One region of the Ectobacillus sp. JY-23 genome, then DNA from elsewhere that is predicted to be linked to it. Evidence: riboswitches for the same ligand, from Rfam matches in the RefSeq annotation. Region 1 holds a riboswitch; the other holds the start of a gene.

Region 1 (10,498 bases):
TGTACGCATTAAACTACCTGATTTACTAGCAACACTCAGCGTGATGTACATCATCAACGGATTACAATTAACACTCACAAAAGGATCTTCTATATATGAAGGCATGACAGGCGCCACTGGACGCTTTATTCCTTCCTTTCTCTTTATTGGTCAAGGTTCTGTTCTCGGTATTCCTGTACCGGTTGTTATCATGTTACTTGCAGCTGTGATTACTTATATATTTTTAGAGAAAACAACGTATGGACGCATGTTTTACATGACAGGAAGCAATCGAGAAGCTGCACGGTTAGCTGGGATTCCAACAAATCGCTATCGTTTTTATGCATATGGCATCAGTGGTTTATTTGCATCTATCGGTGGGATTGTACTTACAAGTCGAATTGGAACGGGGCAAGTATCGGCTGGTGGACCATTGCTTATGGATGCAGTAGCAGCTGCATATATTGGCTACGCCATATTTGGAGCCAAAAAGCCAAATATAATTGGGACATTACTTGGATCAGTTTTAATCGGTATTATTTTAAACGGCTTGACCATGATGAATGTACCCTACTATGCACAAGATATTATTAAAGGAAGCATTTTAGTCGCTGCCTTAGCGTTTTCTTTCGCAAGCAAAAAATAAAGAGTCTGGGACAAAAGGTTTTAGCCAAAGAAAAATCCGAACTATTAGTCGGAATTCTCTACACAGAATTCGATTTAGTTCGGATTTTTCCTTTATGAGTGTTCGTTATTCTCTATTCTTTCGACTTTAGAGTTACATGATGCAGTGATGTCCCGGCCTCTTTATTTTTCAAGAAAAGCTAGTAAATCTTCATATAAGCGATCCGCATCTTTATAGCCTTGGTCATACAGTGCAGCTAGTTTTTTTGCATCTTTCTCCATTCTATCAACCTGTAGCGGTTCTGTTGGACGAATGATAAAGATATTTCCCTTCTTTTCTTCTTCTTGAATATATGCGAGTGTTTCGTTGTAAACTTGATAGCGTTCAAGCATTGCGCGAACAAGCTCTGGATAGCGCTTGTACGAACGCTTTGCAATCCAGCCAAACTTAGATTTCTGCTTTTGATAGCCATCATTTCTTGTTAGCACTAGAACAATCTTTTTGTTACCGTCTGCCTGCGCTTTACGAACAGGGATTGGATCAGCAATACCGCCATCAAGAAGCTTTTGCCCACGCAATTCTACAATCGGTGCGATAAAAGGTAATGAACTCGATGCGCGTAGCATCAGCATAATTTCCTCTTCTGTTCCATCCTTTTCGAAATATGCGGGTTTTCCCGTCATGACGTCTGTTGTTCCAATCACGAAACGTTCAATACCTGTGCGGTACGCTTCAAAATCGAACGGCACATGCTTGGTCGGAATCTCATTAAAGATGAAATCCATATCAAATAATTGTCCTTTGCGAAAGAGGTTTTTATAAGATAAATATTGCGGGTGTCCGATATAGCCGATATTTACACGGCGATTGCGCTCTTTTTGCCTTGCCAAATAGGAAGCAGCATTACAAGCACCTGCAGAAACACCAATTACATACGGAAAATAGATATTTTTATCCATAAAAAACTCGAGTACACCGGCTGTATATACACCGCGCATACCGCCGCCTTCTAATACCAATCCCGTCTGTTCCATAAACTCAACTCCTTCACCATATGAACTAATGAAAAAACGACTGCGCCTTGTCTTTGGCGCAATCGTAACGGCTCTACGAATAGTATAACAACCCTTTAACTGGAAAGGAAAGTAATTTGTCCGATTAACTGAAATATCTATGGTACATGCTCTTCGCTTCAGCAATGTTCTTTGTTCCATGTATAAATACGCGCCCATCGCGAAAGGCAGTGCACTTTTTTTCTTCTGCCGTGAAAGAAAGCAAATACTCATTTATAATTAACCCTTCAACACGATAAGCGAGAAGTTGTTTATACTGCTCTAGCGGCAACTCTTGATGTAAGCGGATCTGGACACTATCTCTTCCGCACAGCACAGCTGTTTGTGACAACGTTTCATGCAAATACGGATAATGTGCCTCTGCTCCGCAAGACGGACAATTTTTATTTTGCAAAGTGCTCACATTAATTGCACTATACTCGTTTGTCCATACATCGAAGGCTATCAGTGTATGACGCACTTCATGATTTGTTAATAGTTTCAAAGCTTCCGCAACCTGATAAGAAACCGTCATGGATACCGCTGGTGAAATCACGCCTATGGTATCACATGTCCCCATTCCAAGAGGCACTGTTTCTAGTAAGCAAGTTAAACAAGGAGTCTCCCCTGGCAAAAATGTATATGTAATACCTTGACTGCCGATACAAGCACCGTAAACCCAAGGTATCCGATGCTTTTGAGCGGCATCATTGATAATAAAACGTGTCTCAAAATTATCCGTAGCATCTAATATAACATCTACCTTATATAGCAATCGCTCTAGTACCGATGGTGTAACATCTTCTACATATGCTTCAATACGAATGTCTCCATTAATTTTCTCCAACCTGTTCTTGGCTGCAATCGCTTTTGGTATGTGTTTTTTCACATCTTCCTCATCGTACAACAGCTGTCTTTGCAAATTGCTCCAATCCACATAATCACGATCCACAATGGTCAAGCACCCTACCCCTGCCCGGGCTAGCATTTCAGCACCCATACTACCGAGGGCACCTGCCCCGATAATCAGAACATGTTTGTCAGCTAACTTTTTTTGTCCGTTTTTTCCAATTGGCTGAAACGAAACTTGTCTTGCATACCGATCATTCACCGGTAATCATCCCTTCCAGAGGACTGCTTGCCGCAGCGTAACTCTTTTTCGGGATACGACCTGCTTCATATCCCATACGTCCCGCCTCTACTGCAAGCTTCATTGCATGCGCCATCATGATTGGGTCATTAGCACCGGATACTGCTGTATTAAGCAATACACCATCTGCACCAAGTTCCATTGCAAAAGCCGCATCTGCCGGACTACCGATTCCGGCATCCACAATAACAGGAACCTTTGCTTGCTCGATAATGAAGCGTAGATTCAACGGATTAACTATACCACGTCCTGAGCCGATAGGAGCTGCCGCTGGCATAACTGCATGAACCCCTAATTCCTCCAAGCGCTTAGCAAGCACCACATCATCAGAGATATATGGAAGTACCGTAAAGCCTTCCGCTAACAATATACGACATGCCTCAAATGTTTCAAAAGGATCCGGAAGAAGCGTTTTATCATCGCCAATGACCTCGACCTTAACCATATCACAGAGTCCTGAGGCTTTTGCCAGTTTTGCAATTCGTACAGCTTCTTCCGCCGTTTTGGCACCGGCGGTGTTCGGAAGTAATGTATACTTTGTAACATCAAGCTTATCTAATAGATCAGGCTGATGTGCCTCAAAAATATTCATGCGTCTTACCGCAAACGTTAAAATCTCTGCTTCCGATACTGCAACAGCCTGCTTTTGTACATCGTAATCATGAAACTTCCCTGTTCCTAATAAAAGTCTGGACTGAAAAGAAAACTCTCCTATTTTTAACATCTTCAACCGCCTCCCACAAATGTAACAATCTCAATTTGATCTCCATTAAACAATACAGTTTCCGAATAAGAATTCTTTGACAATATACTTTTATTCCTCTCGACGACAAGCAACTTATGAGCAATATTTAAATGTTCAAGCAATTGCTCAACCGTACGAATATGTTCAGGTATCATTACGTTCTGCCCATTAATTTTCAATAACACACAAACCCCTCCTCACGTACAGACTTTCCTTCCAATAAATCAGCCATATACCTACCGGCCAATGGACTTAACAAAATCCCATTTCGATAATGACCAGTACACATATATAAACCTTCTATCTCAGGATGCCTTCCCATATAAGGTGCTCCTGCCTTTGATTGCGGTCTAAGACCGGCCCAAGCCCGCTCCCATTTCGCCTCTTGTAAGGCAGGAAGAATTGCAACTGCTTTTTGTATCAAAGACTGTATTCCTCCCATTGTTACAGTTTTATCGTATACACCTTCTGTTACTGTGGCCCCAATAATATAGCGTCCGCCTCGCTTAGGAACAATGTAAAAGCCTTCCTCAAATATAGGCACGCTTAAAATAGATTTATAGGACGTAACAGATAAAACTTCGCCTTTTACCGGATACGTGCCAACATGTCGCATGTGAAGAAACGGTGTGCTCCATGAACCAGCTGCAACCACAACATGTGCACAAGATATACGTCCTCTTGATGTAATGACACCTGTTACTGTATTTCCGTTTCTTTCAATTTCTAACACTTCTGTTTCTTCATATATAGTTGCACCAGAAGCCACTGCCGAATAAGCAAAGGCACGTGTCAGTTCAGGCGCAATCACATGACCATCTTCCGGATAATAAGCCGCTTCATGTACCAAAGGAGATGTTGCAGGTTCTTTGGCACGAAGCTGTTCTCCGTTCATAATAACAGCCTGTTCTCCAAGGTTTTGCTGCCACGAGACAGATTCTCGTAATTGCTGTGCTGTCTGCTCGTTGCAGGCAATACGATAAATACCACTTGATTGATATCCAATATCAATACCTGTTTTGTCACGAAGCCTAACAGATAAAGTAGGAAACATACTGCGACTCTTTCTTGCCGCCTGAAATAAAGGATCATACATAGTCCACTCTGCCTGCACACCGAGCAAACCGGCAGCTGCACCAGAAGCTTCTGCACCCAATGTATGTCTTTCCACGACTGCAACACTTGCTCCTCTTTCTGATAAATAATGCGCAATGGAACAGCCTATTACTCCGCCGCCAATAATAATTACATCGTAGTTCATGTTTCCCTCTTCACCATCTTTCGATAAGAAATTGCTTGTTTCACAGGATTTTCATTTGATAAGATTCCCGATAAAACTGCGACACCAGAAGCACCTGCCTGCAGAATATCGGGAACGTGAGCAGGTTGAATACCGCCAATCGCTACAAGTGGAATGGATATCGCTTCTGCAACCTTCTGCAATGCTTTCATGCCACGTGCCGGTATAGCAGGCTTAGACGCTGTAGGAAAAATGTGTCCATATATAAGAGAGTCTGCTCCTGCCTCTACAGCTTTGATTGCTCCGTCAAGAGAGTGAACAGATGCACCGACGTGTAAGAACGGAAAAGATTTCTTAATCTGCTGAACAGGAAGACCTGTTTCACCTAGTTGCACCCGCGTAACACCTGTTAACAAAGCCACATCTATCCTGTCATTTACAACAATCTTGGACACAGGAAAGCCAGCTTTTTTTAGTGCCTCCACACCTTGATAAATTGTCCGTGCATCTTTATCACGCTCTCGTATATGTAAATAATCAATATACGCTTGCATCTCCATAGCATGTTTGATTAGCCTTTCCATTGACATCCCATTTGAAATAACATGTAGTTCTCTCATACTCATAACCTATTTCAATACATTTTCAAAAAACGTTTCAGCTGGTAATACTTTCTTGGCCAGGCCTTTTTCTTTCAACCATTCATTTTGTTGCTGCCATGCTGCTGCTGTTTGCGATAAAAACGGCTCTCCTTCAGCCTCCATCTTTCCAAGTAGGATATCCATGCTTTCTTGCTCTACTTCTTTAATTAAAGGAAAATTTTCTTTCTCTTGGTTTTTCAAAAGAATTTGCAAAGCCTCGTTTGGATTCTCTCGCATAAATTGATAGCCACGCTCTGCACCACGTAAAAATGCTTCTACTAATTTACGATCCTTTTTTAATGTCTTATCACCCGTTACCATTACCAGTTCGTAGTAATTGGGAACACCGTATTCAGCGGGGCTTAAATAAGTTGGCTTATACCCTTCATGCCGCAATACAGGTACTTCATGATTAATATAAGCTCCTGTGACTGCATCCGTTTTGTTTGTAATTAAAGCGGGCACTAAATCAAACCCTACATCAACAAGCTTTACTTTATCCGGATTACCGCCATCTTCCTTCACCATAGTTCTTAAATACGCTTCACTAAGGGGGGTTCCGGAATATCCTACTGTTTTTCCTTCAAGGTCTTTTGGTGAACGAATACCTGCTTTTTCTAAGGAAACAATATGGTTAAGAGGAGAACGCACAACTGCACCAATTGATGTGATTGGTATACCCTCGTTTGCTTTTGCAATGACAACATCAGGCTGATAATATAGTCCAATTGTTACCTTGCCTGCTGCCGCTAATGTAAGCGGGTCTGTAGGATTGGCAGGATATTTAATATCTACCTCAATGTTTTCCTTTGCAAAATACCCCTTTTCTATTGCTGCGTATAAGTAGCTGTGCACCGCATTTGGATACCAATCTAGCATAATAGTTACATGCTTTTTCTTCTCTGTGCTACACCCAACTGATACAACGATTAAAATGATCCCAAGCATAAATAACAAAAATTTTCTCACGAGTGTTTCCCCCAGCTAACAAATTTCTTTTCAATGATTGCAATACATACAACCATGCCAACTGCCAATACTGATAACAAGACAATAGGTGCAAACACACCAGCTCCATCTAGCTGCGTCATCATCCGTTTGCTAAAGTAGCCCAGTCCTGCTTCAGCTCCGAGCCACTCGCCAATAGCTGCACCGATGACACTAAGCGGCGCAGCTACCTTCAATCCGGAAAACAAATACGGAAGCGCCGATGGAATATATAGCTTTATAAACAAATGACGTCTCGATGCCCCAAAGGTAGTCAATAGCTCTTTCCAATCTGTTTGCACCGCACGAAATCCATCGTACGTATTGACGGCAATCGGAAAAAACGCAATTAATACTGTCACAACAACCTTGCTCCAAATAGAATAACCGAACCACAGCACAAACAAAGGTGCCAGTGCAGTAATCGGTATTGTCTGCGAAGCAATCAAAAGCGGATAAAACACACGCTCTACAATCGGATACATAGCCATCAGAGAAGCGGTAAGCATACCAAGAGCAAGTGAGATAACCAGACCAATTACAACAACTTGAAAGGTAGCTATTAAATGAACCTGAAACAATATAGTTCGTAACCCCCATATTTTCAAAACAATCGCAGAGGGCGAAGGAAGAATATACATCGCATCAACAATACGCGCGCCGACCTCCCAGCATATACACAGTAAAAAAACGGTCCCTATAGAAGGAAGATATTGTTTCATAGCACTACCCTCTGATCAAGCATTTGAAATATCTCATATTTGAGTCTCAATACCTCTGACCTTTGTAAGTCTTCACGCATTCTTTGCCTCGGCAATGGTACAATAAACTCATTTGTAATTCCTGCCCCTCGCTCTGTCATAACCACAATCCTATCCGATAAAAATAAGGCCTCTTCTACGTCATGAGTAATGAATAAAACGGTTTTCTTCCAATTAACACACTGTGTATATAACCATTCTTGCATCTTCCTCTTGGTAATTGCATCTAAAGCACTAAAAGGCTCATCAAGCAACAGAACCGGCGCACCTGTTAAAAAGGTTCTAACAAAAGACACTCGTTGTCGCATCCCTCCTGATAAATCCTTTGGATACTTATTACAGTAATCAGCGAGCCCAAACAGCTCTAGGTACCGAATTGCATTTTCCTTGGCTTTCTTTGGTTTGACCCCGGTGCACTCCAAAGCAAGGGAAGCATTTTCTACTACCGTCCGCCAAGGAAATAACAAATCCCGCTGTGGCATATAACCGACCTTTTCCATTAACTGAATTGTTCCTCTATACTGCTTTTCAAGACCTGTTAACAAACGAAAAATTGTACTTTTCCCACAGCCACTTGGACCAATGATACTAACGAATTCCCCTTGCTTCACCGTAAAGCTATAATCTTGTAAGATAGGCTTCTCTTCCTCATATGAAAAGGAAACACGATTAAACGCCAATACTTCGTTCAAGCTCCCACATCTCCTTGCGATACGCCATATCCCAAAATAGATATTCAAAGCGACTTGTATTTAAAAAGATTTCCTCTAAACGTGCCAATTCGGTCACTGATTTTCCGTCAGCAAGCTGATCTAGCAATTCCATCATCCAAATGCACATCTCACCATATTCTACAGAGCTATAACTGCGGATCCATTCACCATAGAACACATGATCAGCCGCACCTGGAATGGTATTTAAGCGTTTACCAATCTCCCAATAACTCCACATACACGGTAGCAGAGCAGCTGTTAGCTCGGCTAAGGTTCCACTCTGCGAAACTGACAACATATAATTAGTGTAAGCAAGATTCATAGCTGAAGGCTTGGCGCGTTCCATCTCTTCTATAGAAACTCCTAAGCGTTTTGCATACTGTTTATGTAAACTCATTTCACCATTTAAAATACCATCCATTTGCTTTGCAAACTGTTCCATTATACGAGGATTCTGGGCCTTCACAACACCTAGCGCATATACTTTGGCATAGTCCAATAAATACAAATAATCTTGCACTAAGTAATATTGAAATGTCTCTATCGGCAATGTACCGTCACCAATACCTGTAACAAACGGATGATTATGACTTCGCTCCCAAATCTCCTCCGCTTGCTGAAATACCTGTTTACAAAAACTCATCTTCATTCCTCCTCTATAAAAATAAAAGCCGCTTTATACAAGCGGCAAAAAGAAACGATGTTAATCGCTCTAAGCCACTTCCCTTCGCCGGCATTACCCGGATCAAGTAATAAGGGTTAAGGTATAACCTCTCTCAGCAAAATCGCACCCCTAGTGATACATATGAGTTCATAAGAAAAGCCCAACCTTCGCGCACAAAGGTTGGGCTTTTAATAATAAGGCCGTCGCTTTCCTACGCTGGTATTATCCAGATCAGGTCAAGGGTCATCGACTTACGGTCGGACTCTCAGCCGGCATCACCAGCTCCCCTAGCATCTTATGAAATTAACAACAGTATAGCACTGCTTATAGAGAAGTGCAAACAAAACTAAAAATTCTATATATAAGATTTCACAATATTCTCTGTAACTATAGACAAATAGCGTTGTATATTCACTTAACTACATCATTCTTTATAAAGAAAAAATAATCGTTTTTAAGAACATTTTTACTTTTAAAGTCTTCATTTTTGGATTTTTATTTAAAATTTCCATATTTATCTTGAAAAAACGTAATAATACGTTATGATATTTTTATATAACAAAATATTCAAAGTTTACACTTTAATAATATATGTTACATCATTTAGTTTATGCAAACTTACGTAGGGGGCAGAGAAATATGAATGCAAAAGCAATAGCTTTTTCAGCTGTAGCATTAGCAAGTATCCCTTTTATTGCGGATTCAGCTGAAGCAAGCACCACAAAAACAGGAATTGTTCAGGCAATGTCTTTAAATGTCAGAAGTCAACCTTCAACAAGCTCCACCATCCTAGGCTCACTACCTCGTAATAGTTCTGTTTCTATTACAGGGGAGCAAGGGAATTGGTATCAAATTGTTCATAACAACAGGACCGCTTTTGTACATAAATCTTATATCACTTTACAAAATACAGCTGTGCCTTCAAAGTCGAATCAATATATGGTGAACGCAACTTCTTTAAATGTTCGCACAGGTCCAAGTACTGGCGCTTCTATTATCGGTTCTCTCATAAACGGAAAATTAGTAGAAGTTCTATCAGAAGAAAATGGCTGGTATAAAATCTCGTACAACACCCAAACGGCTTATGTTAAAAAAGAGTTTCTATCTGTCGTATCCGGTTCAGAAGTCAAAGGCATTACTGACCCTGGAGAAGTAAAAGCCATCACTCCTTCACCTTACTATGTAACAGTGTCAGGGCTAAGAGTCCGCACTGGCCCAGGAACGTCCTATGCAATTCAAAGCGTATTAGGAAACGCTCAGAAGGTTACCGTCGTCGGAGAAGTAAATGGTTGGTATAAAATTACCTATGGTAACGCGGTTGGATTTGTATCAAAAAATTATGTACAACCTGCTGGTTCTTCAGCAATACAGACAAGTGCTTTTATTTTCCCGGCATCAGCAGGCTATGTATCTTCTAAATTTGGTATGCGTTGGGGCAGCATGCATTACGGCGTAGATTTAGCAGCCTCAGGAAATGTACAAATTTTTGCAGCTGCCGATGGAAAAGTGAGTCGATCTTATTATTCTTCCAGCTACGGAAATGTAGTGTTTGTAAAACATACAATCAACGGTCAGTTATATACCACTGTATATGCTCACTTAAAAAGTCGATCTGTAAAAGAGGGAGACACTGTAAAATCCGGCCAAATACTAGGTTATATGGGGAACACCGGAAATTCTTTCGGACAACACCTTCACTTTGAATTACATAAGGGAGAATGGAACATTTCTAAAACAAATGCCATTGATCCGCTACCTTATATACAACGATAACTTTCAGGAGATAGCATCATGAATCGAAGTCTTATTAACATCACAGAAGCACTTGCTTTATTCGGATTACTTTGCTGCATATTTGTTCTACACGCCAATCTATGGTTTTTAAGCGCATTTATTGCTTTCGCTCTATGTGAAGTACTGCTTGAATTAGTAAATCGAACA
Region 2 (10,498 bases), 410 kb from region 1:
TTATGGAGAGTCGTTTTTAATTTTTCATGATATAAACGAATTGCCTTATTCTCTCGTCCCATTTCTAAAACCGATAAAAACTGAGAAAAATAATGTTCAACACGTGCTAAGTTCATTTCATCAAATGCGACCACGTAGAGCTTGTCCTTATGTTTAGAAGCATCTATTAATAAGTCAACTAAACCGGAATCACCGGCCCGATACACATTATTTAACAAATCCGTATAGCCCATTACATGTGTATCATCTGTCCATGCCGGTCTAACCGGAATAAATAACATTTGATGCTCATTATGGATACCAAGAGCCTTTGCATATGCATGGACAAGTCTAGACTTTCCAATTCCGCTCATTCCTTGAAGAATGACTAGATTTGAAACCTTCATCGCTGTATGAAAGTTTACTAAATCTTTTTCAGCATATAATAGTCCTTCCGCTTTTGTGACACGTATAAAATGCTGCAGAAATGCTTCCTCCTCTGCCTTCTCTTCTATACGGTCCATTTGAGAAGCTGTTGCGGCTACCTCAGCTATTGCGGCCTCGAAAGGCTCTGTGCCACTAAGTAACGCCCTCAGGCTGTCATACATATGAATGTTCATAAAAAATAGTGTTGCGGAAGCCTCATACATGTCGTCAAGCCACATTTCCGGAAGTACCTGCACTTTAAGCTTCTCTTGATAGTGAAAGCAAAATCCGCCATGTGCATGAGAATGGCCGCTAAACGAGCCAATAACATATACAATTTCTTCACTTTCCTTCCAGAAAACAAACTCTGGTGTATCGTTACTTTCAGTAGAAATTTTGGGTATTTTCCCAACATGCTTTTTAGCTTCAATTCGCTGGAAAAACTCTTCCATAGAATAACCATGCTTTTCGTGACTGTACACGGGTATAGAGGCAAAGATATCACGATTTTGGAACGTATCGGCCTTTCGTAGCAATTCAATATCACGAGCTAAAAACACTTCTCCGCTTGCAGTTTGTTTACGTATAGGGGTAAATACAAAAAGGTAATTTTCCAGAAAGTTGCGCACATCTTCTTCACGCATATAATCCGACTTCCTTAAATCATCATGAAAGCCAAACTTCTCTAATTCCGTTGCATACCCTGTAAAATAATATTGATTTGGAAATGATTTAGGTGCTTTGGATATACGTTTAATCCAAAACTGAACCGTATTTTGACTATTCACAAATACACTTCTCGATTTGCCTAAATCCGTTTCAACATCATAATTTGAAGCCACTGTGCCCAGCATAGAAATATCCCATTGTTTCATCATATCGAGGCCTCCCATCGCACAAATTCATGCATATTATAGAACTCTTTTATCTGCTCCGTGCGTACAGCTTTTTTAACTTTTCTCAGCAATGAAGGTGTCATTGTAAATCGCAGCAAACAAACGTATTCAAAAGAAGATAATACTTCCGTTCCAATCGCCTTTTGAATTGCCTCATTTGAAAGAAATACTTCTGCTTTATCTGTAGCAAGTTCTGCGAGATCTCCAAGCACAGCAATCGTTTTTTGCGGCTCCGGTGATATTAAAAAGGTTTGCGGAGCACGTAATGTTTCCATCTCTATTTGCTGTTTATTGCTTTCTGTCATGACCCTACGCAACTCCTTACGTAACTTTGATGTTTCCTGTTCATGTAGTTTTTGCTCATGTGCATATGCAAGATTTCTCTCTTTCTCTTCTTGTATTCGTTTCTTTAATTCTTGTATTTCAACTTCTGCTTTCTTTACTTCCGTTTCTTTGTGCTTTAATGCTTGTTCCGCTTGCAGTAAGTTCTTTGATAGCTCTTTTACTTTGCCATCCTGCTTTTTGATTTTTTCCTCTAAATTTCGAATGATGTTTTGTAACGGCAGAATAGGATTTTCTATTTCTTGCGAAACAACAGGTGCTTGCAAGCTTTGATATAATTGTGCTGCCATTTGTAGTTGCTCTTCTTCTTCTGAAAGCAATAATCCTGCTAAAATCTCAGCGCCTCTTTTATAATCCTTCATCTCGTGTAGTAATTCTTGTTTTGTCTTAGGCCAAGCATGCGGTAAATTCATGTCTCCTAACACACTTTGTACACGCGCCAATAGTCGCGGCTTTAATAAATCACCAATTACTTTCATTCGCAGTCTTCGAAGCATTTCACGATCTACTTTTCGAAAGCCATTGACAGTGATGCCTGTTTTTTTCATAATTTGATAAAACTTCTCTTCATCCATTTCTTGAAAAACCCATTTCCACAGTTCCTTCTCCATGAAATCATACCTTCTTTACGTTTTTAATAAGTTATTAAAATTATTAAAATATTTTTAATAATTACTATTATACATGAATTTCTGAAAGAAAGATTTTTAGGATGAAAGGAATACAAAAAATGTTAGTTTCATATATATAGAAATAAAATTTAATAGTACTTTTTAAAAAGAGCAGGTAGTTAAATGGGCGTTCACTTTATTAAGATTTCAGCAATCTATTTAGTCGTTGGGGTTGTTTTGGGAATGTATATGTCTATTGCACACTCTTACATACTGACACCTGTGCATGTACACATTAACTTACTAGGTTGGGCCGCTATGGCAGTTGCCGGTATCCTTTATCATATCTTCCCAGATGCAGCAGCTACAAGGCTTGGTAAGATCCATTTCTGGCTACATAACATTTCACTCCCTATTATGATGCTTGCACTTGCTTTTGTCGTAAAAGGCAAAGAAGCTGCAGGTCCCTTTGTCGCGGTTGGTGGTACAGCGATGACATTAGCTATCATTATCTTTATGGTTAACGTGTTTCTGCATGTCAAGTTGGGTGAAGATTAAAAAAGAGGCGACTTGAGGTCGCCTCTTTTCATTAAAACGCCCAGTTTCCATTGCGGAAGATTGGCTCGCGTTTACCGTCCTTTGTGATACCGTCAATATTCATTTCTGCAGAACCAATCATGAAGTCTTCATGTACAAGACTTTTGTTTGCGCCGCGCTCTTGTAGTTCTTCTTCTGTCATTGATGTACCGTTTTCTAGGTTAACTGGATATGCTTCTCCAAGCGCCAAGTGATTGGATGCATTTTCATCATACAGCGTATTGTAGAAGATTAACCCTGAGTCAGAGATTGGTGATTTATGAGGCACCAATGCAATTTCACCTAGATGACGTGCACCTTCGTCTGTTTCAAGCAATAGCTTTAACGTGTCATATCCTACTTCGGCTGTGTAATCAACAACCTTTCCGTTCTCAAACGTTAGTGTAAAGTTGTCGATTAGGTTGCCAGCGTAGTTAAGCGGCTTCGTGCTTTGCACAACACCATTCACACCATTGCGATGCGGCATTGTGTATACTTCTTCTGTTGGCATATTTGGATTGAATACCACACCATCCGCGCTCACAGAACCGCCGCCCTGCCATAAATGATTTTCAGGTAGTTCTACTGTTAAGTTTGTACCCGGTGCCTCATATACGATTTTTGCATATTGCTTGTCATTTAAATATGTTACTTTTTGCTTTAATGTTTCATTATGTGTATGCCATGCAGCAATTGGATCTTCTGCGTTAATACGGTTAATATGGAAAATCGCTTCCCATAACTTTTCTGTTCCTTCCTCTAAAGAAACATCCGGGAAGATTTTTGCAACGGACGCTGTTGTTGGAACTGTGATAATAGACCAACGCATTTTGTCCGTCATCATGTAGCTACGGTATTTTTTCAAAGCTAAGCCCGCTGCTTTATTTGCATTAGAAATACGCTGCGAGTCGATGCCTTTTAGTAGATCTGGATTTGGTGCATAGATAGAAAGCACACACGCGCCGCTCTCTGCCATTTCTTCTAAGCCCTTCGCTTTCCAAAGCGGATATTCTGTAAACGCTTCATCAGGCGCGCTTTCGTATTTCGTTCTTGTTAGTTCATCATCATTCCACTCCACATGAACATTTTTTGCGCCTGCCTCATATGCCTTTTTTGCAACCAGACGCACAAATGGCGCTGTTTCAATCTGTGCATTAATAATTAGCGTTTGCCCTTCCTGCAAATTCACACCAACACGAACAGCGAGCTCGGCATACTTCTCTAATTTTTCTTCAAATTGTGCCATTCTCAAACCCTCCTATATGTATCATGCTGTTTACGTCTCCTTACCCATAAGGTAAGGTGCATAAAGACTAAACACTAGGTCAGTCCTCATACAGCAGTATCTCTCATTAAAGTATACAGAAAAATCTAATAGATAGAAACTACAAAAACGTTTTTTAAGCAGGAAGAACGAATGGCTCTGGTGCAGCTAGGTCTTACGTTGTTCTCATGGTCTTATTACAGCGATGCGTAGTTCTGTTACACGCTCTACGATTGATGGGGATTGACTTATCGCAGAGATAACTGAGATGCCATCTGCACCTCCGCGAATTACCTGCTTTGCATTTTTCACATTGATGCCGCCGATGCCAACAATTGGGATATCAATGTGTTGTTTTCTAATCTCTTCAAGCACCGCAGTTCCTTGTACACGCTTGGCGTCTGCCTTTGAGCTCGTTGGAAAGATAGGGCCAATGCCGAGGTAATCGGCACCATCTCGAATGGCTTGCTTTGCCTCCTCTACACTATGCACCGATACACCTAAGATACGATTGCCGATTCTTTCCCTCACAAGAGAAGCTGCTTCATCCTCCTGTCCGATATGAACACCATCCGCATCTAAGGAAAGGGCCAGCTCAATATCATCATTTACGATGAATGGCACCCCGTTCTCCTGACAAATCCGCTGCACTCTTTGTGCTAATGCATATCTTTGTTCGCCGTGCAGCGCATCGTTTCCTTTTTCCCGAAACTGAAATAATGTAATGCCACCTTGAATAGCTTGTTCCACAACGGTTTCTAGGTTTTCTTTGCAGTTATTGCTGCCGGCGATAAAATACACCGTCAGCAGCTCTCTCATCTTTTCTGCGGAAATCCTGCTCATATCAACACCTGCTTCAACGCCTTTTGATAAGCCCAATGATTTGTAGGGCCGTGACCTGCTCCAATTTGAAGCTCATCTGTAATAGCCGCCTGAATGAACGCTTTGGCTACTTGCACCGCTTCTTGTACAGATTGTCCTTTTGCTAATTGCGCTGCAATCGCCGCCGCAAAGGTACAGCCTGTTCCATGTGTATTTTTCGTGGCAATCTTCGGGCTTGTATAATAGAAAAAGGAAGTACCGTCATACAAAAGGTCCGTTGCTTCGTCCTGTACATCATGACCACCTTTAATCACAACATACCTTACACCCATGCTGTGCAGTAGCTTTGCCGCACGCTGACGGTCTACCATCGCTTCAATTTTCATGTCTGTTAAAGCCTCTGTCTCTGGTATGTTCGGCGTTACTACAGTCGCAAGCGGCAGCAGCTCTTCTTTTAAAGCTTGCACGGCCTCCTGCTGCAGCAAAGACGCTCCGCCCTTGGCAACCATAACTGGGTCCACAACAACATTTTTCCAACCAAATTGTTTAATCCCTGCCGCAACGGCGCGAATGATTTCTGCGCTAAATAACATACCCGTTTTAATTGCATCTGCCCCCATATCAGTGCCAATCGATTGAATTTGCTGCGTAACAGCTTCGACTGACATGGGATACATACCTTGCACACCAAGTGTATTTTGCGCCGTTACAGCCGTAATGGCAGACATACCGAATACATCAAGCTCCTGGAACGTTTTCAAATCTGCTTGAATGCCGGCACCACCGCCGCTGTCTGATCCTGCAATTGTTAATGCCTTATACATGACTTTCCACCCCTTCTATGAGAGCTCTTTGCTCAATATGAGCACGAGAAACAGAAGCAAGAGCGTTTAACAACTCTATTTGGAAGCTACCCGGCTTATTTCCTGATTTCTCATATGCCAGCTCTGCCGCCACACCATAGCAGGCAAGCGCTGCGGCCGCGGCAAATGCAACGTCTGTTTCTACGGCGGCAAATGCACCAATAACCGATGTTAACAAGCAGCCAGTGCCGGTTACCTTCGTTAAAATGGGGTGACCGTTTTGGATAATATATACACCTTGCCCATCAGCAACTACATCCTCCTTACCCGTTACAATGACAACCGTTTGTAGTCGCTTGGCAGCCTTTTGTGCTAGTGCTACAACACTTCCTTCCCCGGTGCTGTCCACTCCTTTAATTGCCCACACTTCTCCAATTACATTGGCAATTTCAGCAGCATTACCGCGAATGGCCGACAGCTTCACTGTCCCAGCAATGGCACGAGCTATTTCTGTTCGATACGGCGTAGCCCCTGCACCAACTGGATCAAAAATAACAGGAACACCGCGCTCGTTAGCCGCTTTTCCAGCAAGTAACATCGCCTCTACTTCTACCGCATTTAGCGTCCCCATGTTTAAAACAAGCGCACCCGCAATGCGTGCCATGTCCGCCACCTCCTCGTGTGCATATGCCATCACAGGAGACGCACCTAACGCCAACAAACCGTTGGCCGTAAAGTTTGTCACTACGACATTTGTAATATTATGTATCAGCGGATTTTCATTACGTACCTTCTCTAGTAAACTCCCTACTCTTTCCTTCATGGTCTTCACTCCTTTAGCAAAATAAAAAAGACACTTCGCGTATGCAAAGTGCCTTGAATTTCTCAAGCAACATTCTCCCTACGCTGGCATTATCCAACAGGTTCAAACGGTCTACGGCAAAGTAGCCGTACTCTCAGCCCTCTTCTCAGGCTCCCGGTACGTTTATTTTGTTTTCAAACACATTCTACTCCCAAAGAGCAGAAATAACAAGTAAAAAAGAAATGGCTATGTTTCCGTTGCAGAAAGAACAGACCATATGTAGCTGCGGATGAAGCTTACGGATTACTCGCGCTGTATTTAAAAAACTCTTTTCTTATAGCTTTAAAGATTTATAGAAAAAAACCTCAATCATAGATTGAGGTTTTTTTAAATTTGATTAGAATTTCGCTTGATAGTTTACAAGCTCCCAAGTGTGAACTGCTGTTCTGTAGCTGTCCCACTCCGCTTTTTTTAGCGCTACGTACTCACCGTATACGTGCTCGCCAAGTGTTTCACGGCCAATTGTGCCTTCTTGTAGTGCTTCTACAGATGCCTCTAGGCTACCTGGTAGGTTTTCGATGCCGTAAGCTTTGCGCTCAGCTTCAGACATGTGGAAGATATCTGCATCAACAGGAGCTGGTGCTTCTAGACCTTGTTCGATACCTTTTAGACCAGCTGCCGCGATTACCGCAAATGCCAAGTAAGGGTTAGCAGATGGATCTGGGCAACGAAGCTCAACACGTGTTGCAACGCCGCGCTTTGCAGGAATACGAATCAATGCAGAACGGTTGGATGCAGACCAAGCAATATAGCAAGGTGCTTCATAACCAGGAACAAGGCGTTTATAAGAGTTTACAAGCGGATTTGTGATCGCTGTAAAGCTTTTAATATTTTCCATTAAACCAGCAATGAACTGATATGCAGTTTGAGACAATTGTGCTTTATCATTTGCATCATAAAATGCATTTTCGCCATCTTTAAAGAAAGACATGTTTACGTGCATACCAGAACCGTTAATACCAAATACAGGCTTTGGCATAAATGTCGCATGCAAACCGAATTTCTTTGCAATCGTTTTTACGACCCATTTGTAAGTTGTAGATTTATCAGCTGCTTCAAGAGCGCTAGCATACTTAAAGTTGATTTCGTGCTGACCTTCCGCTACCTCATGGTGAGAAGCTTCAATTGTAAAGCCCATCGCTTTTAGCGCACGGTAGATTTCTAAACGAACGCGCTCACCTAAATCTTTAGGAGATGGCTCGAAATAACCTGCGTTATCATGAAGAACTGCAGTAGGCGTACCTTTTTCGTCAGCTTCGAATAAGAAGAACTCAAGCTCAGGACCTACAGAAATCGTATAACCTTTATCCGCCACTTTTTCTACAACATTTTTCAAAACGTTACGTGTGTCACCTTCAAAAAGTGTTCCGTCTGGATTTGCAACACTACATAAGAAGCGAGCTTCTGCGTAGCCTTCTTCTACCGTCCAAGGAAGAACTGCGAATGTGTTTAAATCCGGTTGTAAATATAAATCTGATTTATTAATTGGAGAGAAGCCTTTGATAGAAGAACCATCAAACATCATTTTTCCTTCTACCACATCTTCCAACTGCTCCGCCGTTACCGTTACGTGCTTTAAAATACCTTCAATATCAACGAACTGCAGGTGCAGTAACTCTACGCTTTTTTCACTGATGATTTCTTTGATGTTCTCTAATGTAAGTGTACCTTCTGTAACTTTAGAAGCAGTTGCTTGACTCATGTTATATCTCCTCTCATTTCCGTGTCATATTTTCTAACATGTGTTTATTATATGCTATGTCCATCACATAATTCAATATTTTTTTGAATATTTTTTCTGGAATTTTCGTCTTTCTCATTAAATTAAACTCATATATCTTTGAAAACGCTTTCTAAAGTCCCTTAACTCCGAACAAAAATCAACTAGTATCTTGACTCATTAAGATTACATCAAACGCTAGCGAAATTCGTTGTTGATTTCCATTACGAGGATTCGCTTCCTCAGGAGTCTCACCCCCTTTACTCAAATCAATAAGTGCTAGTTATCAATCAACCTTTAATACAACCTACATAAAAAACGACAAGCCATGATGCCTGTCGTGTGAGTTGTTCTATATAAATAAAGCAGCAACAGAAGAGATATACACAAGAAGCTACTTGCCACATATTCTAGCACGTTCTTATATACATCTAAAAAGAAGGTCTTTTTTTCTATATGTAGCTATACGTTAATATCCCTTTTGTGGATCTACTATATTTGTAGGTAATTTCCCTTCTTCAATTTCTCGTAGCGTCTTTAAAAAACACTGAGCCGCTTCCTGTGGAGTAGTGACAGCTGAGATATGAGGTGTTACCACAACATTCGGATGGTGCCAAAGCTGAGAGTTTTGCGGAAGAGGTTCTTGCTCAAACACATCCAGCACGACTTTTCGAACATTCCCATTCATTAAGGCTTCTACAAGCGATTCTTCATGTACGGTTCTCCCTCGCCCCACATTCATAAAGCCCGCACTCTTAAGCTGCTGAAAGAAATTTATATCAAACATTGTTTCCGTTTCATTTGTTAACGGAAGCGTAGAAATAATCCAATTTGCTCTCCCCAACACTTCCCTCGCACGCTGCATAGGCAATACTTCATGAAAATAGGGTTGCATTTGTCCGCTCCTAGAGAGCCCGATGACTTTTACACCTAAATATGACAATACCCTCGCAAGTTCACGCCCAATTTCCCCCGTACCATACACAATCACTGTTTGCGTATGTAATAAAAGGGGTGTAGCTGGTAACCACTGATATTGCTGTTGCTGATTTCGAAACTCATCATGCTTTTGCAAATCACTGAGTATATAACTCAAGCAATACTGTGCAATTCGTTCACCGAATGAACAGATAGTACGGGTAAGTAAAACTTCTTCATTCCAAGACTTTTGAAATAAAAAGGAATCTACACCCGCACCTAGGCTGTGTACCCATTTTACACCTGTAAGGCTTGTATGCTGAGGAGGAGCGAAACCAACATACGCATCAGCCCAAGACAAGTCTGCTTCTTTCACTTCTTGTTCTGCCATAAATTTATATTCATACAATTCTTGGCTAAGATATTGCTTTATAACCTCGCGTAGTCTACCCGTTACTACAATTCGTTCAATCTTCATATTTCGCTCCTTTCTCTATAGGGAACTGCAATGTTACCGTGGTACCAACATCGAGTTTACTTGTAAAATAAATGCTACCTCTATACTTTTCTATAATGTTAAAGCAAATCATAAGTCCTAAGCCTGTACCTCGGCTTTTTAGCGAATAAAATGGTGTACCCAGCAATTTTAGTTCTTCCTCAGACATCCCTACACCGGAATCTGCCACACGAATGCGTACCCCATTGGTATTTCGATCGGCAGATAACCGTATTACTCCGCCTTCAGGCATAGATTCAATTGCATTTTTCAAAATATTGACCAATAATTGCTTTAACTCTACTTTACTGCACCGGATAGATAACTGTTCTTCCATTTCTATAGCAAACGATACATTATGAATTAAAGCATAGGAAGCCAGTAGGTCTGTTACACCATAGAGCGCTTCACGAACATTTACACATTCCGCATCTCCTACCTCTGGTTTTGAAAGCGCTAGAAAATCATCCAATACACGCTCTGCCGTATGCAACTCTGTCAGCATTAATTCCATATGATTGTGTACATCATTTGGAATACGTATATCTTCACGGTGTAATTGTAAAAAACCGTTCACAACAGTGATCGGATTTCGCATTTCATGCGCGACAGCGGCTGCTAATTGCCCCACCGTTTGCAGACGCTCCGTTTGTTGTAGACGACGATAATACCCCTCCATTTTCTTAACACGGTTTTCCATTAATATAAAAATAAACATAAGCATAACCTGACTACCTAGAAAGCTAATCATATTACCAGATAAATCATCGTATACGTATCCGT

What was found. A riboswitch is a leader RNA that binds a small molecule or an ion and turns the genes downstream of it on or off. The one in region 1 is predicted to bind thiamine pyrophosphate.
Region 2: linked by a shared signal. The riboswitch ahead of thiM (hydroxyethylthiazole kinase) and the one ahead of tenA (thiaminase II) in region 1 are both predicted to bind thiamine pyrophosphate.

The regions. Positions count from the first base shown of each region.
Region 1 covers NZ_CP095462.1:3,198,883-3,209,380, reverse strand. The annotation lists gene MUG87_RS16265 (ABC transporter permease) at 1-625, shown strand, start outside; gene MUG87_RS16260 (patatin-like phospholipase family protein) at 787-1,638, opposite strand; gene MUG87_RS16255 (ThiF family adenylyltransferase) at 1,763-2,767, opposite strand; gene MUG87_RS16250 (thiazole synthase) at 2,760-3,530, opposite strand; gene thiS (sulfur carrier protein ThiS) at 3,533-3,736, opposite strand; gene thiO (glycine oxidase ThiO) at 3,727-4,812, opposite strand; gene tenI (thiazole tautomerase TenI) at 4,809-5,417, opposite strand; gene MUG87_RS16230 (ABC transporter substrate-binding protein) at 5,421-6,380, opposite strand; gene MUG87_RS16225 (ABC transporter permease) at 6,398-7,141, opposite strand; gene MUG87_RS16220 (ABC transporter ATP-binding protein) at 7,138-7,872, opposite strand; gene tenA (thiaminase II) at 7,850-8,536, opposite strand; TPP riboswitch at 8,599-8,698, opposite strand; TPP riboswitch at 8,749-8,856, opposite strand; gene MUG87_RS16210 (SH3 domain-containing protein) at 9,197-10,330, shown strand; gene MUG87_RS16205 (hypothetical protein) at 10,349-10,498, shown strand, end outside.
Region 2 covers NZ_CP095462.1:2,785,140-2,795,637, reverse strand. The annotation lists gene MUG87_RS14365 (McrB family protein) at 1-1,283, opposite strand, end outside; gene MUG87_RS14360 (coiled-coil domain-containing protein) at 1,280-2,254, opposite strand; gene MUG87_RS14355 (cbb3-type cytochrome c oxidase subunit I) at 2,438-2,812, shown strand; gene MUG87_RS14350 (aminopeptidase) at 2,844-4,076, opposite strand; gene thiE (thiamine phosphate synthase) at 4,281-4,937, opposite strand; gene thiD (bifunctional hydroxymethylpyrimidine kinase/phosphomethylpyrimidine kinase) at 4,934-5,740, opposite strand; gene thiM (hydroxyethylthiazole kinase) at 5,733-6,542, opposite strand; TPP riboswitch at 6,600-6,709, opposite strand; gene MUG87_RS14330 (glutamine synthetase family protein) at 6,919-8,283, opposite strand; gene MUG87_RS14325 (D-2-hydroxyacid dehydrogenase) at 8,771-9,697, opposite strand; gene MUG87_RS14320 (sensor histidine kinase) at 9,687-10,498, opposite strand, start outside.